Regions from separate parts of the Shewanella sp. 1311 genome, predicted to be linked through region 3. Evidence: predicted binding sites of a transcription regulator. Region 3 holds the regulator's gene; each other region holds the start of a gene.
What was found. Region 3 encodes LexA, which represses DNA repair genes until DNA is damaged. Its sites were predicted from a motif close to TACTGTATNNNNATACAGTA; they were not measured.
Positions count from the first base shown of each region.

Region 1 (4,265 bases), 210 kb from region 3:
CAATGAGATTTACGACTTTAACAGTTACTACTTTCCGCTTTACGGCTCAGGATTAGTGCTTGGTGTAGGCATGTTTGGCGTAGCCGAACGCAGGCGTCATCAACATAAATTGAAAGAACAGCAAAGCACGCAAGAAATTAGTACCTTAGCGGCTATGGTTGAGCGAGAACGCATTGCCCGCGATCTACACGACATCATGGGCCACAGCTTGTCTTCGATTGCGCTTAAGGCGGAACTGGCCGAAAAACTGCTGGAAAAACAAGAATACCAACTGGCCACAATCCAGCTTAATGAACTCGGCCAAATTGCCCGCGAGAGCCTCAGCCAAATTCGCCACACCGTATCTGACTACAAACATAAGGGGCTCGCGGATAGCGTGACACAACTGTGTAAACTATTGAGGGAAAAAGGAGTAAGTGTCGAGCTAACAGGCAATATCCCTAAACTGCCCGCCAGAATGGAGAGCCAGCTGGGATTAATTGTCACTGAACTAGTGAATAATATTTTACGCCATAGCGGCGCAAGCCAATGTATTATCGACTTTATTCAGCAAGCAGATAGGCTAGTCGTTGAGGTCAAAGATAATGGCACAAGTAAACCTATCGCTGAAGGCAATGGCCTCACGGGGATACGCGAACGTCTTGACAGCTTAGGCGGCAGCTTGAGCTATAATCTCGAACAGGGATATGCATTTACCGTCAGTTTACCTTTGCAGGGAGCAACAGATTAATGAAGATTTTATTGGCGGAAGACCAAGCCATGGTGCGAGGCGCACTCGCGGCACTCCTCACGCTTGCGGGAGGCTTTAATATCACCCAAGCGAGTGACGGCGACGAGGCCCTAGGCCTACTCAAACAGCAAAGCTTTGATCTCTTGCTAACCGACATCGAAATGCCCGGCCGCACAGGCCTAGAACTGGCAACTTGGTTAAAGGATCAACATAGTCAAACTAAGGTCGTGATCATCACCACCTTCGGCCGCGCGGGTTATATCAAACGCGCTATCGAAGCTGGAGTCGGCGGTTTTCTACTAAAAGATGCGCCCTCGGAAACCTTAGTCAACGCGATTCAACAAGTTATGGCGGGTAAACGGGTCATCGATCCTGAACTGGCCATGATGGCAATTGGTGACGCCGACCCACTCAACGATAAAGAGCGCCGCGCCCTACGCCTCGCCAGTGAAGGCAAATCCACCGCCGACATCGCCGAAACCCTTTTTATCGCCGAAGGCACAGTGCGTAACTACCTCTCCGAAGCCATAGCTAAACTCAATGCTAGCAACCGAATCGATGCAGCACGCATCGCCAAACAAAAGGGCTGGCTGTAATCACGCTCACGGTTAACTACTCTTTCGTTCATATCGACAATTTTTGCGGCCTTAGCCGAAACCTAAGGGCCGCAAACTGACGTTAGTTATGCTAGCAAATAAGTCCCTCATTCTGCTTGAGATTGCCTTACGCTTATTCTCTGTTAATATATGTATAAATTCACAGTGATTGAGTGCTAACGACTTGCAGCAATTGGATCTTGTTCCGATCACCGACCTCAAAGGCGTCGCCAAAAAGGTCGCGGAGAAACTCGCAAAGCTCGGCATCACAACAGTACAAGATCTGCTGTTTCACTTACCCCTGCGCTACGAAGACAGAACCCAAATCTATCCGATTGCCGCCCTTATGCCCGGCAGTTATGGCACCATAGAAGCTGAAATCCAATCGACGCAAATCATTCAAGGCCGCAAACGTATGCTGGTCTGCAATGTGCGTGACGATACGGGGAGCTTGAGCCTGCGCTTTTTTAACTTTTCCGTCGCCCAGCGTAATGCCATGCAAAATGGTTTGATGATCCGCGCCTACGGTGAAGTGCGCCGTGGCGGCCATCAAGCCGAGATAGTGCATCCAGAATATAAAGTCGTGTATCCCGGTGAAGATGTTCACCTGAGCGATACCCTAACGCCGATTTATCCCACAACTGAGGGCTTAAAACAGGCGAGTTGGCTCAAGCTGACCGAGCAAGCTTTGGTATTGCTGGAAGATGGCGGCTTAACTGAGCTGCTGCCAGCGCAATTACAACCAAACAACATCAGCCTTAAACAAGCGTTGCAAACGCTGCATCGACCTCCTGCGGGGATCTCACAGTTCGATTTAGAGTTAGGCCAACACCCAGCCCAGCAGCGACTCGTGCAGGAAGAATTACTCGCCCATAATCTCAGCATGTTACGCCTAAGGCAGCGCAGTAATTTAGACGCTGCGGTTACCATGCAGGCCACGGGGCAGTTGCTCAATCCATTCCTCGCCGCTTTGCCTTTTAAGCCCACAGGCGCCCAGCAAAGAGTGGTGGCCGATATAGGCAAAGATTTAGAAAAGCCGCACCCTATGATGCGCTTAGTGCAAGGGGATGTAGGTTCAGGTAAAACCTTAGTCGCGGCGATGGCTGCGCTGCAAGCGATTGAAAACGGTTATCAAGTTGCCATGATGGCGCCAACAGAGCTATTGGCCGAGCAACATGCAACTAACTTTGCCGCTTGGTTTGAGCCACTCGGACTTAAGGTCGGTTGGCTAGCGGGTAAACTCAAAGGCAAGGTCAGAGCTCAATCCCTTGCGGACATAGAATCCGGCGCCGCCCAGATGGTGATTGGTACCCATGCTATCTTCCAGCAGCATGTGGTCTTTAACAAACTTGCGTTAATTATCATAGATGAGCAGCACAGATTCGGCGTACACCAACGCTTAGGCCTACGGGAAAAGGGCGTGAGCCAAGGGTTCCACCCGCATCAATTGATCATGACGGCAACGCCGATCCCGCGCACGCTAGCGATGACGGCCTATGCAGATCTCGACACTTCTATTATCGATGAACTGCCGCCGGGACGGACACCTGTGACCACAGTGGCGATTGCCGATTCACGCCGCAACGAAGTGCTCGAACGGGTACGTAACGCCGTCATCACAGATAAACGTCAGGCCTACTGGGTGTGCACTCTGATTGAAGAATCCGAAGTACTCGAATGCCAAGCCGCCGAAGACACGGCCGAAGAACTGCGCCTCGCCCTGCCCGAGCTCAATATCGGCCTCGTGCATGGCAGGTTGAAGAGTGCCGAAAAACAGCAAATTATGGCCGATTTTAAGGCGGGCATAATTCATTTACTGGTGGCGACAACCGTGATTGAAGTCGGCGTCGACGTGCCTAATTCCAGCCTGATGATCATTGAAAACCCTGAACGTTTAGGTCTAGCACAACTACACCAACTGCGCGGACGAGTCGGTCGAGGCGCCATCGCAAGCCATTGTGTGTTACTCTACAAGGCGCCATTGAGCCATACCGCCACCCAAAGACTGAGTGTACTCAGGCAGAGTAATGACGGTTTCATCATAGCGCAGAAAGATTTAGAAATTCGTGGCCCAGGTGAAGTGCTTGGCACTAAGCAAACGGGACTGGCCGAGCTGAAAATTGCCGATCTGGTGCGCGATCAAGCTTTGATCCCGCACATTCAAAAACTGGCAAATCATGTGATGGCGCAGGCCCCCGAAAAAGTCGATGCGATAATCTTACGTTGGCTCGGGCACAAGCAGCACTATGTGCAGGCTTAGGCAGTAAAGGGGAAAGGCCGAGGAGTAACATCTGCCTCGATACTCAAAATAAATTGTTTATGTTCAGCTAAGCGCTATAGACAAGCGCATGGAAACTTGCAAAATGAACCAGCGGTATTCCAATAGTCCGCTCTTGCACTTTAATGTTAGCTGCATGTATTCACCAAGTTACCTTGACACTCAAGCGAAGGATGTAAAATGCAAGTTAATCAAGATGATAGAATAACACCTCAAGAGACTTCTTCTAGCAGTAATCGCTTTGCGCTTTTTGCGATAGTGCTCGTCGTGCTACTTTCTGCCGGAGGATATTATTACTACAGCGGTGACTCAGATTCACCTAAACTCATCCCTAACGCGCCAATTGTATTGCCTGAAACACCGCCATCTGAGCCAATGACGCTCGAAAGTGCGCCAGAGCCAGAAACCACTGAAACGACGCCTGCTGTTACAGAAACAAACACCAACAGCACAGAAGCCCCTGCGGTAACTGAGCCTGAAGTGGTTGCTGAACCTGTACCGGCACTGGCTGAAAGTGATGCATTCGTACAACAAAAAGCCCTCGCCATTATCGATAACAATGTGCTGGGTTCTGCATTAGTGCAGCAAGATCTCGCACGCCAATTTGTGGTGTTTGTTGATAACTTAGCTCAGGGCGAATTGACCCGTAAAGTGAGTCCAC
Region 1 is NZ_CM181686.1:3,026,498-3,030,762, reverse strand. It holds gene AC5YB3_RS13655 (sensor histidine kinase) at 1-730, shown strand, start outside; gene AC5YB3_RS13650 (response regulator transcription factor) at 730-1,326, shown strand; gene recG (ATP-dependent DNA helicase RecG) at 1,511-3,586, shown strand; gene AC5YB3_RS13640 (DUF3014 domain-containing protein) at 3,785-4,265, shown strand, end outside.
Region 1: recG (ATP-dependent DNA helicase RecG) is a predicted target of LexA. The motif match lies at 1,475-1,494, and genes of this name have one in related genera.

Region 2 (4,265 bases), 2.1 Mb from region 3:
TACCTGTGAGCTTCAGATTTAGCGCATCGTATTTAACACGTTGACGCCATAACTCATTGATCTCGGTTTGATCTTTTGGCCATGCAGCATCGTCACGGTCATACTCATAGGCATCGCCGGGGGCGGAGAAGTCCATCTCTTTATCCAGTAGGGATAAAGCATAGACAAAGCCTTCATAACGACGCTTTTGGACGATATCAAACATTTTATAGGCAGGCTCAAGTTCACCAGAACTGAGCATGTCATCGAATTGGGTAGCATAAGGTTTAAAGCTATCGACATCCGCTTGGGTTAACACATTGCGGCGATAGTCTAACTGCTGCAGGTAACGGTCAAAAATTTGCGTAGAAAAGGCATCATCAAGATTAAATCTATGATAATGCGAACGAGTGTATAAGTCCGTTACCCTTTTGCTCGCGACCTTATGTTGCGCTTCCTGCTTGAGAGTGGGTAACTCGCTGATTTGAATCGTGGGTGGTACGGCCCAAGCCGAGAATCCGACAAAAACAGTGGCGATCGAGGTAGCCAAAGTGAGTTTTCGCATCAACAAGTTACTCCGTTTTAAAAAATGATTACAGCAGGATATGTTCTGCTCTAACTTTAATCGTTAGGCCACTATCAAGCTGAACATGAATATCTTCCTTGTTAATATCAGTAATCACACCGGCTACGGGTGTCATACCTAACTTAACATTGACGCGTTGTTTTTTCGTTAAATCAGTCAATTGTGCTTGGACATAATTTACGACTGGCGCTGCAGCTTTAGGCGCAGGCTTAGCAGGACGCTCAGTTTTAGCACGTTGAGGAACAGCCACCTTTTTAGGTGCTTTCTTCGCCGCAGGCTTAGGTGCGAGTGCTGCACGTTTCGCTTTCGCTTTATCCTGACTTTCTTTCAACATGGCTTGAGCATGGTCAATGTGCTCTTGCTCTAACTCGCCGCAAGGTTCGCCATCCAGATTAACGCGTTGTGCGCCAGCTTTAACGCACTTTAAATAGCGCCAGCTGCTGGTGTAACGTCTTAAGGCAACTCTGAGCTGAGTTTTACTGACTTTAGAATCATCAGCCAACCTTTCAGCCAAATCTTGAAACAATCCGATTTTTAATGGCTTAGTTTCACCTTCAGCAATAAAGCACAAAGGAAATGTTTCATACAAATACGCCAAAATTGCATTGGTGTCGGTCAACTTTTCTGTTGATTCCATCATTACTTCCACAGTCAAAAAGGGACATCGATTCGAGGTGATATATATCAACTTCTTACGTGTCGTTTATCTTCGTTAAACTCAATATTGAGTCAACGTACAAATTAGCATCCTAGCCGCGTTTACTAAAGTTAAAAAAAATATACCTTAACAAATTTTTACAGCTCAAAACACTAAGCTTATTCATTGCATGCCAATCAAACCAGCTTAATGCGTGCAGGCGCACATTATAAGGCGCACGCCACCGATTGCGACTATGAATTATGCGTTATTGTACGCAAATTAATCAAATAGGCAGTTTTCAAAACTTTTAACCAGTAATTCCAGCCCCTTTTGGTCTTCTTCGTCGAAACGATCGAAGATTGGGCTGTCAATATCGAGCACGGCAACCACGTTACCTTGAGCACAAACTGGCACAACGATTTCAGAATTACTGGCAGAATCACAGGCAATATGGCCATCAAATTGATGAACATCGGCCACTCGCTGGGTTTGATTGGTGAATGCCGCCGTACCACACACGCCTTTTCCTAACGGAATACGTGTACAAGCCACTTTACCTTGAAATGGGCCTAATACGAGTTGTTCGCCACGCATAACGTAGAATCCCACCCAGTTCAGCTCAGTTAAATTATCATTGAGTAAGGCTGAAAAATTCGCCATTGCCGCAACAAGGTCGTCTTCCCCTTCCAACAAGGCCAAGGCTTGACGGTTAAGTGACTCATAAAATTTCGATTTCATTACATTTCCTAACAATTTTATTCTGCTGCTTCGGTCTTTTTAGCCGTTTTTTTCGCAACAGGTGGATTCGTTGGCGTACTATTAACCTGAACGACACCTTTAAGCAAGTTCGTCAGCTCATCTTTATTGTTAGCAAAATAGAATGCGAGCTTTTCGCCCACGCTTTCATCTATACCTAAATCAGCTTTTTGAATGAAGGGGATAAGGTTATCGGCGATATCGAGCATCTTATCGTAGGCATCAGCCTCCTTCTTAGATGTGAATGTCATCTTTTCAACCCCTTCTCTGACCACGACAAACTGTGTTATTACTGCCATGACTGCCCTCGCACTGTTTTTATATACAGTAACTAGAGTGACATAGATTGAACTTGTGATGCAAGTGTTCTGATTAATCTGATATTATTAGCGTACTTTCGTTGCCAAGATTATAAAGCGCTAGACTGTGCAGAACGGCTGATTAGCACTACACTTTGCACCGATCTCGCTGTTATTACTCCTATTTAGGCTAATATATATTTTTATATGCATGAAAACGCAGCAGAAAATTCAGTAATCCTTTGCCGTTCCTGCGATTTAGCAGTCCGCAAACGTGCCTTGCCAAGCGGTGTCAGAGCCCTTTGCCCCCGTTGCAGCACTGCACTTTATGACACTCCCTACTGCTCTGTAAATGGCATGCTCGCCCTATGTATCTCGGCACTAGTGTTTTATTTTCCAGCCAATTTTTTACCCGTACTCGAAATTCACTTTTTCGGTAGCATTCGCACCACCACGGTTTTTCAGGGCGCGTTTGCGGTATTTGACCAAGGTTATTGGGTCGTTGGTTTAGCCGTGCTTGCCGCCGCTGTGATTGGTCCAGGCTTATTACTGTTGTCGATACTGACGCAGATTTTGATTGTGAAATGGGGACTGAGTCGTCTTTTTTGGCGTAACTCATTAAAGCAATTATTGAAGTTTCATGGCGTATTATCACAGCTCACTATGCTGGAAATTTATGTGATCAGTTTTTTGGTTTCATCATTCCAGCTATCTGATTTTTCGGATATTTATTTTGGCATGGGCACATTTTGCTTCACTATGTTGTTTCTCGTGACTTTGTTTCTTCAACGAGAGTACGACTTAGAGCACATGTGGACGTTATTGGAAGGTCATCGCTGATATGAAGCAACAAGGTAAAGATATCGGCCTGTGTCTGTGTAAGGTCTGCCGCCAGCTCAATAGTAGTGACCTCACCCACTGCCAGCGCTGTGAAGCTGAGTTGCAGGTCAGGGACTATTCCAGCCTGCAAAAAAGTTGGGCTTTGTTGATTACCGCTGCCATCTTGCTGGTACCAGCGAATATTTACCCTATCACTATGCTGACCAACCAAGGGCAAGTGCGGCACGACACGATTTTTTCGGGCATTTTGCATTTAGTGCATTCAGATATGTTACCCATTGCCGTGATAGTTTTTACTGCCAGTATTTTAGTGCCATGGATTAAAATCATCGGCTTATCCATTTATCTGTGTGCGATCAGCTTTGATATTCCGATTTCAAAAAAGAAATTGATGGTGGGTTTTCACATCATCGAATGGATTGGTCGTTGGTCAATGCTCGATTTATTTGTCATCTCAATCACAGTGGCATTAGTGAATATGGGACAACTACTCGACGCGAAACCCGCGCCTGCCGCGACCGCATTTGCCTTGGTTATTCTGTTAACTCAGTTAGCCGCAAAAGTGTTAGACACTCGTTTACTCTGGGATCGATTGGAACCTCAAGATGACACAAATTGAATCGCCGAAAGTTGTAAAGAAAAAACTCTTTTCGCCCATTTGGCTACTGCCTATTGTCGCGTTGGCATTGGGTGCGTGGTTGGGCATTAAGAGCATTAAAGAATCGGGCGTTGAAATTCAAATTCACTTTCCGAGCGCCACTGGGATTGACGTAGGTAAAACCTTAGTCAAATACCAAGGCTTGACTGTCGGTAAAGTCAAAGACATAGGAATAGATGAAGATCTCAAGGGCGTAAACGTTAAAGTCATGATGGACTACCGTGCTAAGCCTTTCTTAAATAAGGAAACTCTCTTCTGGCTGGTCACCCCTAAGGCCAGTATCACAGGTGTTGAAGGCTTAGATGCATTGTTCTCAGGTAACTACATTGCGATTCAACCGGGTAAAGGCAATGCGTCAACCTTCTTCGAGGCTGAGCGCCAACCGCCGCCGATGCAAATCGGCTCAGAAGGTGTGATGGTCGAACTGACCTCAGACAAACTCGGTTCGTTGGATGTTGGCTCGCCAATATTTTTCCGCCAAATCCCCGTGGGCAGTGTGGTCAGCTA
Region 2 is NZ_CM181686.1:4,925,988-4,930,252, reverse strand. It holds gene prc (carboxy terminal-processing peptidase) at 1-544, opposite strand, end outside; gene proQ (RNA chaperone ProQ) at 573-1,202, opposite strand; gene AC5YB3_RS21675 (GAF domain-containing protein) at 1,485-1,943, opposite strand; gene AC5YB3_RS21670 (YebG family protein) at 1,961-2,260, opposite strand; gene AC5YB3_RS21665 (paraquat-inducible protein A) at 2,468-3,100, shown strand; gene AC5YB3_RS21660 (paraquat-inducible protein A) at 3,102-3,719, shown strand; gene AC5YB3_RS21655 (PqiB family protein) at 3,706-4,265, shown strand, end outside.
Region 2: AC5YB3_RS21670 (YebG family protein) is a predicted target of LexA. The motif match lies at 2,272-2,291, and genes of this name have one in related genera.

Region 3 (4,265 bases):
TACAGCTTGTTGCCATTAAAACTACGGCGGATAAAGAAGGCACCACCGCGACGGAACATAGGTCCAGCGGGCCAGAAGTTGAGGTTAATACCTGCGGCAATGTGCGGCGGAACCATACCTTGATAGTACAAAATATACGATAACAGCAGGTAATCCATGTGGCTGCGATGACAAGGTACATAGACAATCTCGTGGCCATCATGGTGCAACTGGCGAACTTGCTCGGCGCCTTTAATGTTGATCCCGCTGTAAAGCTTGTTCCACAACCAAGTTAAAAAACGCTCGGCAATACGCACTAAACTATCTGAGTAATCTGCAGCGATTTCATCAAGGTACTCAATAGCCGTCTCGCGCGCTTGGGTCTCAGAAATCTTTTTGTTGGCCGCTTCTTCTTGAATCGCTTTACGCAACGACTCAGATTTGAGCAGCGAATGAAACAATGCTTGGCGATTTGGCAGCACAGGCCCTGTCATCACCTTACGTTGACGGCGGAAATGCACCCGCGCGACCCGCGCTAATTTATGGGCAATCCCCATGTCAGTGCCGTGTTCGTCGGCCATGTATCGCAGAGATACCGCATTTGAAAACTGTACGAAGTTATGTCGACCTAAGAATAGAATCATCAAGCATTTGCGCAGCCAAGTCGGGTTTTCCCGCTCAAACACAGCCGCCTTCATAGTGTCGTCTTCTTTCCCTGGCGTGCGGCCCCAATACAGGCTCACGGGCACCAGTTGAATGTCTAATTCAGGGCGCTCCTTATGCACGGCCAACAAACGCATAAAGCATTCGAGGAAAGGCTCGTTACCGGCACGCTCACCAAACAGCGGCTTACGCCCTTGAAGGCAGACAACCCGAGGCGCAATCACACCATTTGCCACTAAAGGCTCATAGGGGCTCGGTAGTCCTAACTTAGCCGTTATTTCACTCAGGGCAGCGATGTCACTCAGCGATTCCGTTTTCATCACATAAGCAAGGGGTCTGGAGGCATCCAGATTCAGATCGGCAAAGGGATCCTGAGGCACAACAATAGTGTGCACTAAGTGTTTTTGGATCCAGCGTAATGATTTCAACCAAAGAGAGTCGTGTTTAGGCATTATTCTTATGCAATTAAGTACGTTTACTAGCCCGGTAGAATACCAGACTATGGGTAATATTCGCTAATTCTCTCCAACATAGCTAAAAAGTGGTTAATACTTGCGCTGCAAATAATACTGTATATACTAACAGTAACTGTATAGAAAAACAGGAAACACCATGAGACCTTTGACGCCACGCCAAGCTGAAATTTTAGAGCTAATTAAACGAAATATTGCCGATACTGGCATGCCACCCACTCGGGCAGAAATCGCGACCCGTTTAGGTTTTAAGAGCGCCAATGCGGCTGAAGAGCATCTTAAAGCGTTGGCGAAAAAGGGCTGCATTGAGATCATGCCAGGCACATCGCGGGGCATTCGTCTGACTGCGGAAGTCGAAGAAGTAACTGAAACAGGTTTACCGCTTATCGGTCAAGTAGCCGCTGGCGAACCTATTCTCGCCCAAGAACATGTTGAACAGTACTACCAAGTCGACCCCAGCATGTTTCATCCCGCCGCCGATTTTTTACTGCGGGTTAAAGGCGACAGCATGAAGAATATCGGCATTCTCGAAGGAGATTTGCTGGCAGTTCATAAAGTACAACAAGCTAGAAATGGTCAAGTGGTTGTCGCTAGAGTCGACGACGATGTCACTGTTAAACGTTTCGAAAAAAAAGGTAATGTGGTCTATCTACACGCCGAAAATGAAGACTATTCCCCGATTAAAGTGGATTTAGGCTATCAAAGTTTAACAATTGAAGGACTCGCCGTCGGTGTGATCCGTAATGGAGATTGGCTATGAACAAACTACTTGGCAATGCACCCCGCCACCCGGGCTTGTGGCTCGATGAAGTACGTGATGCCGACTATGACTGGCACCATGCACCTATCGCCTGCATGCCAACGAAGACTCAAGGTCGCCAAGAATTAATTCATCTGAGCGCGCAACTCGCCCAGTTAAGCCAACAGGGCCGTTGGTTAGTGCTCATCAACCCGCCGAGTATTGGCTACAAACAAATGCTCGCCAACGCTGGCGTGCGTATGGATAGAGTCTTGCTGGTGCACGCGAAAGATGAAGTGGAAACCCTGTGGGCGATGGAAAAAGCCTTAACAAGTGGTACGTCCAGTGCGGTTATTACTTGGACCCAATCATTAGATGCACGCGATAATCGTCGCCTGCAAATTGTCGCTAAAAGTGCCCGCGCCATGGGCATAGTGCTAGAAGACGTAAACAGTCACTTACATGGCGACGTACGCATTGAGCAAGGTAGCCTCTTCGGCCAACAATCTTTTTTTAGCGCTGTGCATTAAATATTCATTTAATTTTTTACCTTGAAAGCCGCCTCGCCTATGAATGTGAGGCTTTTTTTTGGCAATTTTTCAGACAATTAGATAAATAAGTGATCTTGATCAATATTTAAACAGCAAGTATGGTTGGTTTAGTCGGCGATGATATATCGCCGCCCGTGGCAAATAAATCGAGCCGTTATCGCGTTCAAAATGCCACTAAAAATAGAGAACAGATTTATTTCAGTCGTATGTGCCAGCGTGGCTAATACCAGCAGTAATAATACTTAATTAAAAGTAACAGCCGCCAACGCACGTTGAAGTCAAAAAAGCTTTTTTGGGAACTGAAGAGTTTGCATAGAGTTGAGACTTACTGTGTTGCTCTTCTTTGTAGTTGCTATTCGCAATTGGCAGAGGAGAAGTCTTGTGAAGCAATTGTTGTATTGTTTACTCGTGGTGTTATTCGCACCACCGTTGGCCGCCGCGGACATGCGGTTCAACATGACCCCTGGCGTAACCGAGATCAGTGGCAAGGTTTATCACTTGCACATGACCATCTTGTATATCTGCTGCGCCATTGGCCTTGTGGTCTTTGGCGTGATGATTTACGCCATGATCAACCACAGAAAATCCAAAGGCGCTGTCGCGTCCCACTTTCACGAAAGCACTAAAGTTGAAATCGCTTGGACGATTCTGCCATTTATCATTTTGATCTTAATGGCGATTCCTGCGACAAAAACCTTAATTGCGATGGAAGATCCCAGTGACGCCGATCTGACCGTTAAAGTCACGGGTTCCCAATGGAAATGGCATTACAGCTATTTCGATCAAGACATTGATTTTTACAGCATACTCGCAACCCCTAGAGCCCAAATCGACGGTACCGAAACCAAGGGTGAACACTACCTATTGGAAGTCGATAAGCCGCTCGTACTGCCGATAAATCGCAAAATCCGATTTTTGATGACCTCTGAAGATGTCATCCATTCATGGTGGGTACCTGCTTTTGCCGTGAAGAAAGATGCCAACCCAGGATTTATCAATGAGGCTTGGACTCGCATCGACAAACCCGGTATTTACCGTGGTCAATGCGCCGAACTCTGCGGTAAAGACCATGGTTTTATGCCGATCGTAGTGCAAGCCTTACCCGAAGCCGAGTTTGAAGCTTGGGTAACGGAGCAGAAACAAGCCGCAGGCGCGGCGGCAGAAGCCGCTCAAGCCGCTTTATCACAGACCCTTAGCAAAGATGATCTGATGACCCAAGGTGAGCAAGTTTACCTCGGGCACTGCGCAGCCTGCCACCAGCCCAATGGCGAGGGGTTACAAGGCGTATTCCCACACCTCAAAGGCAGTCCGATAGCAACGGGACCGCTCAGCGGCCACCTTGAAATTGTGCTCAACGGTAAAACGGGTACGGCTATGCAAGCCTTTAGTAAGCAATTGACTGCACAAGAAATTGCCGCTGTGATTACCTATGAGCGTAATGCTTGGGGCAATAATACTGGCGATGCTGTACAGGCCAAAGACGTCAACGAGCACATGAACGGTAGTGCAGGCACACAGGCACCTGCTACCGCACCAGCCAATACGACCCCAACTCCCGCACCTACAACTGAGCCCGCAGCAGTTGTCGACTCCACAACCATAGTGGATCCGGCGAGCCTCCCCACTCTCACCCATGAGGCACTGATGGCCGAAGGTGAAACTGTCTACACCACCACTTGTGCGGCCTGCCATCAGTTGACGGGAGCAGGCATACCACCCGCCTTCCCCGCCCTCGCTGGCAGTGCTATCGCCACTGGGCCCGTCGCCAATCATCTCGATATTGTGATGCACGGCAAAACAGGCACGGCTATGCAAGCATTTGGCAAACAACTCAGCCCACAGCAACTCGCAGCAGTCATT
Region 3 is NZ_CM181686.1:2,814,495-2,818,759, reverse strand. It holds gene plsB (glycerol-3-phosphate 1-O-acyltransferase PlsB) at 1-1,094, opposite strand, end outside; gene lexA (transcriptional repressor LexA) at 1,255-1,875, shown strand; gene AC5YB3_RS12665 (cell division inhibitor SulA) at 1,872-2,384, shown strand; gene coxB (cytochrome c oxidase subunit II) at 2,787-4,265, shown strand, end outside.